Shimia isoporae: one gene and its partners. The protein of the gene in region 1 interacts with the protein of each later gene in a pairwise test. Links are inferred from orthologs where the notes say so. Each region holds a gene or a part of one and is shown in the gene's direction. Other genes may lie near its edges.

Region 1 (4,345 bases):
AAGCTGGGTGACCGGCATTACACCGCTTCCTTACGGGTTCGAATTCAGCCTCGGTGCGGTAATCGCTGTTACTCTGGTGTCCATCGTCTCGGCCATCGAGACCGTTGGAGACGCTTCGGCCACAGCCAAAGCTGGCGCAGGGCGTGACGCGACGGACGCGGAGATCGCCGGCGCAACCTACGCTGACGGCTTGGGCACAGCCATAGCCGGCGTCTTTGGCGGGCTGCCAAACACATCGTTCAGCCAGAACGTCGGCATTGTTGGCATGACCGGCGTGATGAGCCGTCACGTGGTGACGATTGGTGCTCTGGTGCTAGTGGTTTGTGGCCTTATGCCCAAGATCGGCGCTGTGATCGCCTCAATGCCCCTGCCGGTGCTGGGAGGTGGCGTGATCGTCATGTTCGGTATGGTGGCTTCGGCCGGCCTGAACGTTCTGAGCGAAGTGAACATGAACCGTCGCAATATGGTGATCATCGCGATTTCACTGGCTGTTGGACTTGGTCTGAACCTTGTTCCCACAGCCGTGCAATATCTGCCGGGCGTTGTGAAGACGTTGATGACTTCGGCCGTCGCACCAACCGCGCTGTGTGCCATCGTTCTCAATCTGGTGCTTCCGCAAGAAGACTGACGCCAGTAACACTGCAGACAGATTGGGGGCCCTCGGGCCCCCTTTTTCTTGGGCCAAGCACAAAAGGTTAACCTTAACGTAAGGAATTCGCCCTGCGCATGGGTGCCATGCACGGCAAGGGCTACCTATATAGTTTAATATTAAACTATACATCCTCCCAACAAGGATTTCAGTGGAGGAGGCGCCCGAATGGCGAACGAGATTCCAGATATCGACCCGATTGAATCGCAAGAATGGCAGGACGCCATTGAGGATGTCATCGCGCGAGACGGAGCCGACAGAGCCCATTATTTGTTGGACAAAGCGGTACAGCAGGCCCGTGCGGCGGGCGCGACCTTGCCCTTCTCAGCGACCACGCCCTATCAAAATACCATTCCTGCTGACGACCAGGAAGAATTCCCTGGCGATCTGGACATGGAATGGCGCATTCGAACGATAAACCGTTGGAACGCGATGGCTACAGTCGTGCGTCGCAACAAAGAAAGCAGCGAATATGGCGGCCACATCGCCTCCTTCGCGTCCTCCGCTGTCATGTATGATATAGGGTTGAACCATTTCTGGCGCAGCAAGTCTGCGATCCACGGAGGCGACCTCGTTTTCTTCCAAGGCCATGTGATCCCCGGCATCTATGCACGTTCGTTCATGGAGGGACGCATTACCGAGGAGCAGCTTGAAAACTTCCGCTCCGAGGTAGCTGGCAACGGTCTTTCGTCCTACCCGCATCCATGGCTGATGCCTGATTACTGGCAATTCCCAACGGTCTCCATGGGGCTTGGACCGCTGATGGCGATCTACCAAGCGCGGTTCATGAAGTACATGCACAACCGCGGCCTGATCGATATGGCCGATCGCAAAGTATGGTGTTTCCTTGGTGACGGCGAGATGGATGAACCCGAAAGCCGTGGCGCAATTGATCTTGCTGCACGTGAGGGCCTCGACAACCTGATCTTTGTTGTGAACTGCAATTTGCAGCGCCTTGATGGGCCGGTGCGCGGAAACCACAAGATCGTTCAGGAACTTGAAGGCGATTTCCGCGGTGCGGGCTGGAATGTAATCAAACTGCTTTGGGGCAAAGGCTGGGACGCGCTGCTTGAGAAAGACACGTCCGGCAAGCTGCGCCAATTGATGAACGAAACCGTCGACGGCGATTACCAGACATTCAAATCCAAGGATGGCGCCTATATCCGTGAGCATTTCTTCGGAAAATATCCGGAGACTGCAGAATTGGTGAAAGACTGGACGGATGACCAGATCTGGGCGCTGCGCCGCGGCGGTCACGATCCACAAAAGGTTTACACTGCCTTCAAACGAGCATCCGACACCAAGGGTCAACCGACCTGCCTGTTGGTGAAAACGGTCAAGGGCTACGGTATGGGATCGGCCGGTGAAGGGCAGAACACCACCCACCAGCAAAAGAAAATGGCCGAAGACCAACTGCGCGCCTTCCGCGACCGGTTCGAGATTCCCGTCAGTGACGAAGACCTGCCGAAAGCGCCCTTTGTAAAGCTGAACAACGCGCAAAAGGCGTATCTCGCGGATCGACGCAAGGAATTGGGCGGAGAGTTTCCCAAGCGCGAGAGTGTTTCGCCGAAAATGGAAATTCCGGATCTCGAGAAATTCGCGGCCCAACTCAAAGGCACCGGAGAACGCGAAATCTCCACGACCATGGCCTTTGTCCGAATTCTGACGACCCTGCTTCGGGACAAGCAGATCGGCAAAAATGTTGTGCCTATCGTGCCAGATGAAAGCCGTACTTTTGGTATGGAAGGATTGTTCCGGTCGGTGGGCATCTACAATCCCGAGGGACAGAAGTACACGCCCGAGGACGCCGAGCAGATGATGTACTACAAGGAATCGACCAGCGGTCAGGTTCTTCAGGAAGGCATCAATGAAGCTGGTGCAATGGCGGACTGGATCGCGGCGGCGACCGCCTATTCCAACCACGGCGTGCCGATGATCCCCTTCTTCATTTACTACTCCATGTTCGGCTTCCAGCGGATCGGTGATCTGGCATGGGCAGCAGGCGACAGCCGAGCTCGTGGCTTTATGCTTGGCGGCACCGCAGGACGCACAACCCTGAACGGAGAAGGCCTGCAACACGAAGATGGTCACAGCCATATTCTGGCAGGAACTATTCCGAATTGCGTAAGTTACGATCCGACCTTTCAACACGAAGTCGCGGTGATCGTGCAGCACGGCCTGAAGCGGATGTACGAGGATCAGGAAGATGTTTTCTTCTACCTCACATTGATGAACGAAAACTATTCCCATCCGGATATGCCGATGGGTGTGGAAAACGAGATCATCAAAGGTCTGTATCGTTTCCAAGACGTTAAGAAACCGTCCCAAAAGCACGTCACGTTAATGGGGTCCGGCACGATTCTCGTTCAAGCGATGAAGGCAGCGGAGATGCTGGAAGCAGATTTTGGCGTCACGTCAGAAATCTGGTCCGCCACCAGTTTCAACGAGCTGGCACGCGATTGCCAGGACGTCGCGCGTCACAACCGGTTGAACCCGCTTGCAGACCCGAAAGTGTCCTTCGTAGCCGAGCAGTTGAGCAAGGCAAAAGGCCCTGTAATCGCCGCGACCGACTACATGAAAAACTACGCAGAGCAGATCCGTACCTGTGTTCCGAACCGGTACACCGTTTTGGGAACAGACGGATTTGGGCGATCTGACAGCAGGGTGAATTTGCGCCGTTTCTTTGAAGTGGATGCAAATCATATCGCGGCTGCAGCAATGGTGGACCTCTACCGCGAAGGATCCATCACCAAAAAAGAGCTTGAGGCCGCCATGGCCAAATATGACATCGACGGCACCAAGCCGAACCCGCGCCTGGTGTGATTGGGAAATCTGGAGGAATTTGAGATGACTATCGAAGTAAAGGTTCCCGACATCGGAGATTTTGCCGATGTGCCAGTGGTTTCCGTTTTGGTCAGCGTCGGCGATGCCGTGTCTGAAGAAGATCCCTTGATCGAGGTCGAGAGCGACAAGGCCACAATGGAAGTACCATCACCTGCTACCGGCAAGGTGGTTGAAATCAAGGTTTCCGAAGGCGATGCCGTGTCGGAAGGAACCCTGATACTGATGCTGGAAGCCGCGTCAGGCGCAAAGGAAGCGGCTCCAACGGCAAAAACCGAATCCGCGCCTGCACCCGCCAGCGCACCGACGCCCGCCGCCCCTGCTCCGGCCGCAGTGACAGACGCCGGTTTCGGCAAAGCTCATGCCTCTCCGTCTGTTCGCGCTTTTGCCCGGCAACTGGATGTTGATCTGGCCAAGGTCAATGGCTCAGGGCGCAAGGGCCGTATCCTACGCGAAGATGTCACGGCCTTTTTGAAATCAACCACTGCAACAGCGCCTGCATCGGGTGCCTCGCATGGCGGCATGGGCATTCCGCCGATCCCGGCTGTGGACTTCTCCAAATTCGGTCCGGTCGAAGACGTGGAGATGCCGCGGATCAAGAAGATCTCCGGTCCGGCTTTGCACCGTAGTTGGCTCAACATTCCACATGTTACGCACAACGATGAAGCCGACATCACGGACCTCGACAAGTATCGCAAGGAAATGGACACGATGGCCAAAGAAGACGGCTATCGGGTGACGCTTCTGTCCTTTGTTATCAAGGCTTCGGTTTCGGCTCTGAAGCAGCACTGGGAGGTCAACTCGTCGATCCACCCAGACGGCGACAAGCTGATCAAGAAGGACTATTACAACATC
Region 2 (4,114 bases), on another replicon or contig:
GGTAGCGCTGTTGGTGGCGGATTTCACTTATTACTGGGAACATAGGATCGCCCATCAGGTGCGGCTCCTTTGGACCCAGCATGCAGTGCATCACTCAAGTCGCGACTACAATATCGTGACGGCAGTCCGGTTCGGGCCTCTGGAAAGCGTTTGGTCGCTCATCATGCATGTACCGATGGTGCTGGTCGGTTTCAGTCCGGATGTGGTGCTTGGCTCGATTATTGTGGTGCTTGCCTATCAGACTTGGCTCCACACCGAACTGATCGGCAAATTGGGTCCAGTGGAGTGGATTCTGAATACGCCAAGCCATCATCGTGTTCATCACGGATGTGACGCAAAGTACTTGGACAAGAACTATGCTGGCATCCTCATCATCTGGGACCGCATGTTCGGCAGTTTTCAGGTTGAGGAAGAGCGCCCGCGCTATGGATTGACCACAGATTTCGATAGTCAAAATCCGGTCAAGGTCTGGTTCAGTGAAATACCGGGTCTGGTGCGTGACATTCGGAACGCCAAAGATGGCAAAGAACTGCGGGGGCGTTTGTTTGGCCCTCCCGGGTGGAAGCCGGACGCCTGAGTATTCACAAAATCCTCAGGGGGCGCGTCTTGCGAACAGGCGCGCCCTTTTTATATGAAAGCGCACGGAACAGTGCATGTCGCAGCAACAGGAAAAATTCATGAGCCTACGGGACAAACTAGGGGCGTTCATTGATCGCCCTGCATTTCGCAATGCCATCCTTGGCGTGATCCTGTTCAACGCGATTATTCTGGGACTGGAAACTTCGAAGCCTCTGATGGCTTCCATAGGACCAGTTCTGATTTTTCTCGACACACTGTGTCTCGCAATTTTTGTACTCGAAATCTTAGCCAAGCTTTTTGTGCAGCGCGCGAGGTTTTTCCGTGACGGCTGGAACCTGTTCGATTTTGTGATCGTTGGCATCGCTCTGGTGCCGGCAGCTCAGGGGCTTGCAGTATTGCGTGCGCTGAGAATTCTTCGCCTATTGCGGGTGGTTTCAGTTGCACCCTCTTTGCGACGTGTGATCGAAGGTCTTTTGAACGCGTTGCCCGGCATGGGGTCCGTGTTTCTGTTGATGGCCCTCGTTTTCTACATCGGTGCTGTCATGGCCACGAAGCTGTTTGGAACAGCGTTCCCCGACTGGTTTGGTACGCTGGGCAAGTCCGGCTATTCGCTCTTCCAGATCATGACGTTGGAAAGCTGGTCAATGGGTATCGTGCGCCCGGTCATGGAAGTCTTCCCGTTTGCCTGGATGTTCTTTGTGCCGTTTATCTTGCTGACGACATTCGTCGTTCTGAATCTTGTTGTCGGTCTTGTCGTTAACTCGATGCAAGATGCCCACCATGTCGAAGCGGAAGAAGAGACCGGCAATTATCGTGACGAGGTACTTACGCGCCTCGATAAGATTGAGGGAATGCTCAAAGACCAGAGCAAATAACGGTCCTCGCCTTTGGTCATGGGAACCATTGGTTGCGTGAAGGGGCTGCGCGTGGTTAGAACCTGCCATGGCAAAGCAACTTGATTACCACACGATCCGGGAAATTTTCACCCGGTTTGAGGCAGCAGAAGCCGAACCAAAGGGCGAACTGGACCATGTCAACGTTTACACGTTGGTGGTGGCCGTTGCCTTGTCGGCACAAGCGACGGATGCGGGCGTAAACCGAGCCACCAAAGACCTTTTCAAGGTTGCCGACACGCCGCAGAAGATGCTGGACCTTGGCGAAGAGCAGTTGATCGAGCACATCAAAACGATTGGGCTGTTCAGAAACAAAGCCAAAAACGTGATGAAGCTTTCGAAAATCCTAGTGGACCAATACGGCGGTGAGGTTCCGAACTCCCGTGCGGCCCTCGAAAGTTTACCTGGAGTAGGCCGCAAAACAGCCAACGTTGTATTGAATATGTGGTGGCGCTATCCAGCGCAGGCCGTCGACACCCATATCTATCGGTTTGGAAACCGCTCGGGTGTTTGCCCTGGCAAGGATGTTGTCGCTGTAGAACGCGCGATTGAAGACAACATTCCGGTAGACTTCCAGTTGCACGCGCATCATTGGATGATTTTGCACGGCCGCTATGTATGTAAGGCGCGCAAGCCGATGTGCGGTAACTGCCTAATTCGCGATCTCTGTCAGTTCGAGGACAAGAACCTATGAAACAATATCAGGTTGTCGGTATCGGCAACGCAATCGTCGACGTAATCAGCCAATCTGATGACAGCTTTCTGGATCTGATGGGGATTCAGAAAGGCATCATGCAGCTTGTCGAAAAAGAACGCGGCGAAATGCTCTACGGTGCCATGACCAACCGCACGCAGGCGCCGGGTGGCTCCGTGGCAAACACATTGGCGGGTCTTGGGGCGCTCGGATTGACCACGGCTTTTATCGGTCGGGTACATGATGATGCTCTCGGCCAGTTTTACGCAAATGAAATGCAGGCGGACGGCACGGATTTCGTGAACCCTCCGGTGGCAGGAGGCGATCTCCCGACGTCGCGTTCCATGATTTTCGTCAGCCCGGACGGAGAGCGTTCCATGAACACCTATCTCGGGATTTCCTCCGAGGTTGGGCCTGACGATGTTTCGGACGACGTTGCCGGACAGGCACAACTGCTGTTCCTTGAAGGGTATCTCTATGACAAGCCCAAGGGCAAAGAGGCCTTTGAGCGCGCCGCCAAACTGTGCCGAGATGGGGGTGGTAAGGCCGGCATCGCGCTTTCGGACCCTTTCTGTGTAGAGCGGCACCGAGACGACTTCCGCCGATTGGTCAAGGAACTCGACTTTGTGATCGGCAACGAACATGAGTGGTCTTCACTCTATCAGACTGACCTCAGCTCTGCCCTTGAGCAAGCTGCGCAGGACGCTGGAATGGTGGTTTGCACGCGATCGGGCAAGGACGTCGTATTGCTTTCCGGTGATGAAGAGGCAACCGTTGCCGTGAACGAAATTGTTCCGGTAGATGCGACGGGCGCGGGCGATCAGTTCGCTTGCGGGTTCCTTTATGGCGTTGCGACTGGCCAAAGCTTGGAAGTTTCTGGCCGGATGGGCTGCATTGCTGCTGCAGAGGTGATCAGCCACTACGGCGCGCGCCCCGAGATCGACGTCAAAGAACTTTTCCGCAAGGAAGGTCTATTGGGCTGACCGGAAATCCGGCACCCCCACCTTAAGGGGGTGCCGATTTTCTTCTGGGGCTGACGGATCTGACGGATCAGTCAGCGAACAGGTAATCCGTCCGTGCGATCCGTTCGGCCACGTCTTCAGGCACGTGCAGGAATTGTGCGATGGCGGGTACATAGTCTTCAATCTCGTCCGACTGTCGCATGATGTTCAGGTTTTCGAATTCCGCATCACGGATACGGTCGCTTTCGTTCACAATGTCACGCCGAATAGTCGGAAGCAGTCGCTCGAGCGTGTCTTGTGGGGTCTGCTCCCCTGCAAGACCGATCCGCATGGAGTGTCCAGTCAGATATTCGTCGGTGAATTCGCACTGAATTTCGAGCATTCTGGTGGTCGACCGATCGCCAAAGAAATCCTGCATAAGGTCCATTGCTGATGGGTCAAGGCACACAACCAAACGGTTTGTGTCATAATAATCAAACAGCATCCGCATCAAAGCTCTGCGGTGGCGCGTACGTTTGCCCAATGTCGATTGGATGCCCCCGAGATCGGGGAGGGGTGTGCCTTCTTCGTTGAAAAGATAGGCAATTGTCGGGATGTCGGTTTCCTGACCGATTTTTTCCAGCAAACGCTTGGCTACGTGCCACTTCTTGCACACAAGAAGCATCAATTCGCGATCCCGACCCAAGGAGCTTTCAGTCTCCCAGAAACGGCTCGCAAACCGCTTTCCAACGCGGCCACGCCCGGTGAGGAATTTGAACAGGCTTGGACCTTCTGCCGAGATCTGAAAGTCCACACCCGTTTCGGCATAGAGCGCTCCGAGCCGTTCTTTGAGTTCTATAGCCTCAGGACTGATCTTTCGCGCGAACAGGTAGTCCTGCGTCAGCAACAGATCGTAGTGGTCGTTGTAAAAGGTGAGCGGCATACCATAGTCACTGAACATCAGAAAAGTCAGGGTGCGCGTACGGATTTCTGTTGCGGGCACCAAA
Region 3 (4,152 bases), 1.9 Mb from region 1 along the record:
CGACCGGGACGAACAGGGTTATTGTTGTCGGCCCTTGAGGGGAGGAATTTGTTGGACGAGCGCCGGAAGTGTCCCAAAATATCAGGACCGTTATCTTTCTTTAGGGAATTCTAACGTGCGACTTAATTTTCGGGCGATTTGTGGGGCTATTCTTGCGATCTCTCTATCTGGATGCGTTCAGACCAAGACGTCCTCGACCATTGTTTTGGATGCTGAGGCAATGGGTGCGCATGAAAGAGGCGCGCTGGCTTCGGCACTTCTCCAAAAAGCTGATAAGCTCGGCGGCAGGTGTGTACTGGTGAACAAATCGCGAAGCTGGCATAGCTGCAACAGCCTCTCTGGTGGGCAAGATGTGAGACTTTCCTTCGGGTATCGTCCAAACGGGGACTACGGAGTTTCTATTTCTTCTACGGTGGTGCATTGGTTGCCTCCTAAGCCCGACAGCGTCACGGCTGGCGCGTTGCTTCCGGAGCTTCATCGAGGTCTAGAGCTTTGGGCATTGGACACGATTTCCAACGATGTGGTTTTGTCGGCGCACCGGAGCTATCTCGGATATGACTTTAGGATATCCTTACAAGATTAAAAAACTTCGCCCCCGCCGTTGACTCCTCCCGCCGCTGCCCCTACCTCTTTCGCCGTTAGCACTCGACCCGAGTGAGTGCTAATCGCCCAAGCGGTGCCGCAGAATGGCATCGGGGCGTGGGAGAAACTTTGAGTGAAGGAACCTCGAAGATGGCATTTACACCGCTGCACGATCGCGTGCTTGTACGCCGCGTTGAAAGCGATGAGAAAACCGCAGGCGGGCTGATCATCCCCGATAGCGCAAAAGAGAAGCCGGCAGAAGGCGAAATCGTTTCCGTAGGCGCAGGCCTGCGTGACGACGCTGGCAAGCGCGTAGAACTGGACGTCAAAGCTGGCGACAAAGTTCTGTTCGGCAAGTGGTCCGGCACCGAAGTCACCGTTGACGGTGAAGAGCTGCTGATCATGAAAGAATCCGACATCATGGGCATCATTGCCTGATCGTCTGACCGACATTTACGAAATTAGGAGCCTTTAAAATGGCAAAAGACGTCAAGTTTGACACCGATGCCCGCAACGCAATGCTGCGCGGCGTGAACGTTCTGGCAGACGCCGTAAAAGTGACCCTCGGCCCGAAAGGCCGTAACGTGGTTCTGGACAAATCCTTTGGCGCACCGCGCATCACCAAAGACGGTGTATCCGTGGCCAAAGAGATCGAGCTGGAAGACAAGTTCGAGAACATGGGCGCACAGATGGTGAAGGAAGTTGCTTCCCGCACCAACGACGAAGCGGGCGACGGCACCACCACGGCGACCGTTCTGGCACAAGCCATCGTCAAAGAAGGCCTGAAGCAGGTTGCAGCTGGCCTGAACCCGATGGACCTGAAGCGCGGCATCGACCTGGCAACTGCGAAAGTTGTTGAAGGCATCGTTGCTTCCGCACGCGAAGTCAAAGACTCCGACGAAGTTGCACAGGTTGGCACCATCTCCGCCAACGGCGAAGCCGAAATCGGCCAGCAGATCGCAGACGCGATGCAGAAAGTTGGCAACGAGGGCGTGATCACCGTTGAAGAGAACAAAGGTCTGGAAACCGAGACCGATGTTGTTGAAGGCATGCAGTTCGACCGCGGCTACCTGTCGCCGTACTTCGTGACCAACGCAGACAAAATGATCGCTGATCTGGACGACTGCATGGTTCTGCTGCACGAGAAGAAACTGTCTTCGCTGCAGCCGATGGTTCCGCTGCTCGAGCAGGTGATCCAGTCCCAGAAACCACTGCTGATCATTGCAGAAGATGTTGAAGGCGAAGCGCTGGCAACTCTGGTTGTCAACAAACTGCGCGGCGGCCTGAAAATTGCTGCTGTTAAAGCACCTGGCTTCGGCGACCGTCGTAAGGCGATGCTGCAGGACATCGCGATCCTGACCGGTGGTCAGGTTATCTCCGAAGATCTGGGCATGAAGCTCGAGAATGTCACCATGGACATGCTCGGCACCGCCAAGAAAATCGAGATCACCAAAGACGAAACCACCATCGTTGACGGTGCAGGCGAGAAAGCCGAGATCGAAGCACGTGTTGCCCAGATCCGCACCCAGATCGAAGAAACTTCTTCCGACTACGACCGTGAGAAGCTGCAAGAGCGCGTTGCCAAACTGGCAGGCGGTGTTGCTGTGATCCGCGTCGGCGGCATGACCGAAGTGGAAGTGAAAGAGCGCAAAGACCGTGTGGACGATGCTCTGAACGCAACCCGCGCAGCTGTGCAGGAAGGCGTGATCGTCGGTGGCGGTGTTGCTCTGGTTCAGGCCGGTAAAGCACTGGCAGGTCTGGAAGGCGCAAACGCTGACCAGAACGCAGGTATCGCAATCGTGGCAAAAGCCATCGAAGCGCCGCTGCGCCAGATCGCAGAAAACGCCGGTGTTGACGGTGCGGTTGTTGCGGGCAAGATCCGTGAATCCGCAGACAGCGCATACGGCTTCAACGCGCAGACCGAAGAATATGGCGACATGTTCTCCTTCGGCGTGATTGACCCTGCCAAAGTGACCCGCACCGCTCTGGAAGATGCAGCGTCCATCGCAGGCCTGCTGATCACCACCGAAGCGATGGTTGCAGACAAGCCGGCGAAAGACGGCGGCGCAGCCGGCGGCATGCCCGACATGGGCGGCATGGGCGGCATGGGCGGCATGATGTAATCACTGTTCGCTTTGCGAACGGTGATGCGACAGGCGATTGGCCTTTGGGCCATTCTGCCGATAGCCGCAGCCCGAGAGATAGAGGGTCGCCTTCGGGCGGCCCTTTTTTGTCAGTGGTGTTTGAGAGTTGCTTGAAGATCAAACTGCAATGGCCGGTTCGAACCCGAAGCGGCCGATCATTCATATCCATGCATAGAGTTTCAGTTTTTGTGCTAGCGTTGTCCAATTGCGAGCAGAACCGTTCGGACGGACTGACAAAAAGGGGAAGTGATGATGCTGGCTGATCGATACGGACTGACACTGACGACCAGTCTACCCCAAGCGCGGGACGCATATGTTGAAGGACTTGATCACATTCTTGCCGCGACCTTTGGCGCTAGTGACGCTTTCACCGCGTCTGTAGCGGCAGATCCCGATTTTGCCCTCGGCCATGTTGGGCTTGCGCGAGCTCGAATGTACGACGGCGATATGCCCGGCGCCCAGGAGGCAATTGCATCGGCACTCTCCTGCGCGTCGGGGCTGACAGAACGTGAGCAGAGCCATCTCGCGGTTTTCGATCTCTTACTTCAGGGCCGTGTGCCCGAAGCCCGAGGCGCGGTTCTGGAACACACTGCAAATCATCCACGTGATGTCTTGGTCGCACAGATTTGCACCAATATTTTTGGCTTGATTGGAATGTCGGGCGAACCAGGTCGGGAAAGCATACAACTTGCTTACACCACAAAACTGTTTGATGCCTTGGGCGAGGACTGGTGGGTAATGAGCGTTCACGGTCAGGCGCTGTGCGAGGTGGGACGGCTCGACGAAGCAATGTCTATGATGGACGGCTCTCTCGCTTTGAACAATGCCAACGCGAATGCCTCGCATTTCAAAGCGCATACACTCTACGAACAGGGGTTTGGGGAAGCTGGCCGCGCCTACCTTGCCGACTGGATTTCAGACTATGATGCGCGCTCTTTGTTGCACGGCCATTTGAGCTGGCATCGCGCTTTGTGGGCATTGGAACAGGAGGATGAAACGGAGCTATGGTCGATTTACGACGGAGCGATAGCGCCCACTACGTCGTTTTCGCTGCCAATTAATGTTCTGACCGATGCTGCAGCTCTTCTGTATCGTTCTGAGATTGCAGGTTTCAAAGTTGCGCCCGAACGTTGGAGGGACCTGAGCGATTACGCATCACAGTTTTTTCCAAATCCGGGCATGAGTTTTGCCGACATACACAGCGCGCTGGCCCATGCCATGGCTGGAGATGGAGAGCGCCTTTCGCTCCTGACCGAAACGCAGTCGGGTTTTGCGGCAGACCTTGTTCGCCCTGTGGCACAAGCTTGGGGTGCGATCGCACGGCAGGATTGGACGGCCGCACTGCAACACCTAACGCCAGTTATGGCGGATCACGCTCGCCTCGGAGGCAGCCGAGCGCAGCGCGACCTATTGGAGCTGACTTACT

What was found.
Region 2: the proteins of aceE (region 1) and nth interact in binary tests that used the Escherichia coli proteins (3 or more experiments, as listed by UniProt). The link is inferred for Shimia isoporae from one-to-one orthologs.
Region 3: the proteins of aceE (region 1) and groL interact in binary tests that used the Escherichia coli proteins (3 or more experiments, as listed by UniProt). The link is inferred for Shimia isoporae from one-to-one orthologs.

What each region holds. Positions count from the first base shown.
Region 1 is NZ_SMGR01000001.1:2,069,085-2,073,429, forward strand. What follows is about bases 516-3,672. They hold aceE (pyruvate dehydrogenase (acetyl-transferring), homodimeric type), read left to right. Parts: upstream 516-817; coding sequence 818-3,472; downstream 3,473-3,672. Other genes in these bases: BXY66_RS10155 (uracil-xanthine permease family protein), read left to right, coding at 516-628; aceF (dihydrolipoyllysine-residue acetyltransferase), read left to right, coding at 3,497-3,672. In the rest of the region: more of BXY66_RS10155, read left to right, coding at 1-515; more of aceF, read left to right, coding at 3,673-4,345. UniProt on the Escherichia coli protein: Component of the pyruvate dehydrogenase (PDH) complex, that catalyzes the overall conversion of pyruvate to acetyl-CoA and CO(2).
Region 2 is NZ_SMGR01000004.1:233,286-237,399, forward strand. Bases 418-3,343 are described here. They hold nth (endonuclease III), read left to right. Parts: upstream 418-1,521; coding sequence 1,522-2,166; downstream 2,167-3,343. Other genes in these bases: BXY66_RS18015 (sterol desaturase family protein), read left to right, coding at 418-577; BXY66_RS18020 (ion transporter), read left to right, coding at 678-1,454; BXY66_RS18030 (adenosine kinase), read left to right, coding at 2,163-3,149; BXY66_RS18035 (DUF5928 domain-containing protein), read right to left, coding at 3,217-3,343. Outside these bases: more of BXY66_RS18015, read left to right, coding at 1-417; more of BXY66_RS18035, read right to left, coding at 3,344-4,114. UniProt on the Escherichia coli protein: DNA repair enzyme that has both DNA N-glycosylase activity and AP-lyase activity. The DNA N-glycosylase activity releases various damaged pyrimidines from DNA by cleaving the N-glycosidic bond, leaving an AP (apurinic/apyrimidinic) site.
Region 3 is NZ_SMGR01000001.1:182,883-187,034, forward strand. The notes cover bases 418-3,381. They hold groL (chaperonin GroEL), read left to right. Parts: upstream 418-1,058; coding sequence 1,059-2,705; downstream 2,706-3,381. Other genes in these bases: BXY66_RS00965 (co-chaperone GroES), read left to right, coding at 733-1,020; BXY66_RS00975 (tetratricopeptide repeat protein), read left to right, coding at 2,976-3,381. In the rest of the region: BXY66_RS00960 (hypothetical protein), read left to right, coding at 1-38; more of BXY66_RS00975, read left to right, coding at 3,382-4,152.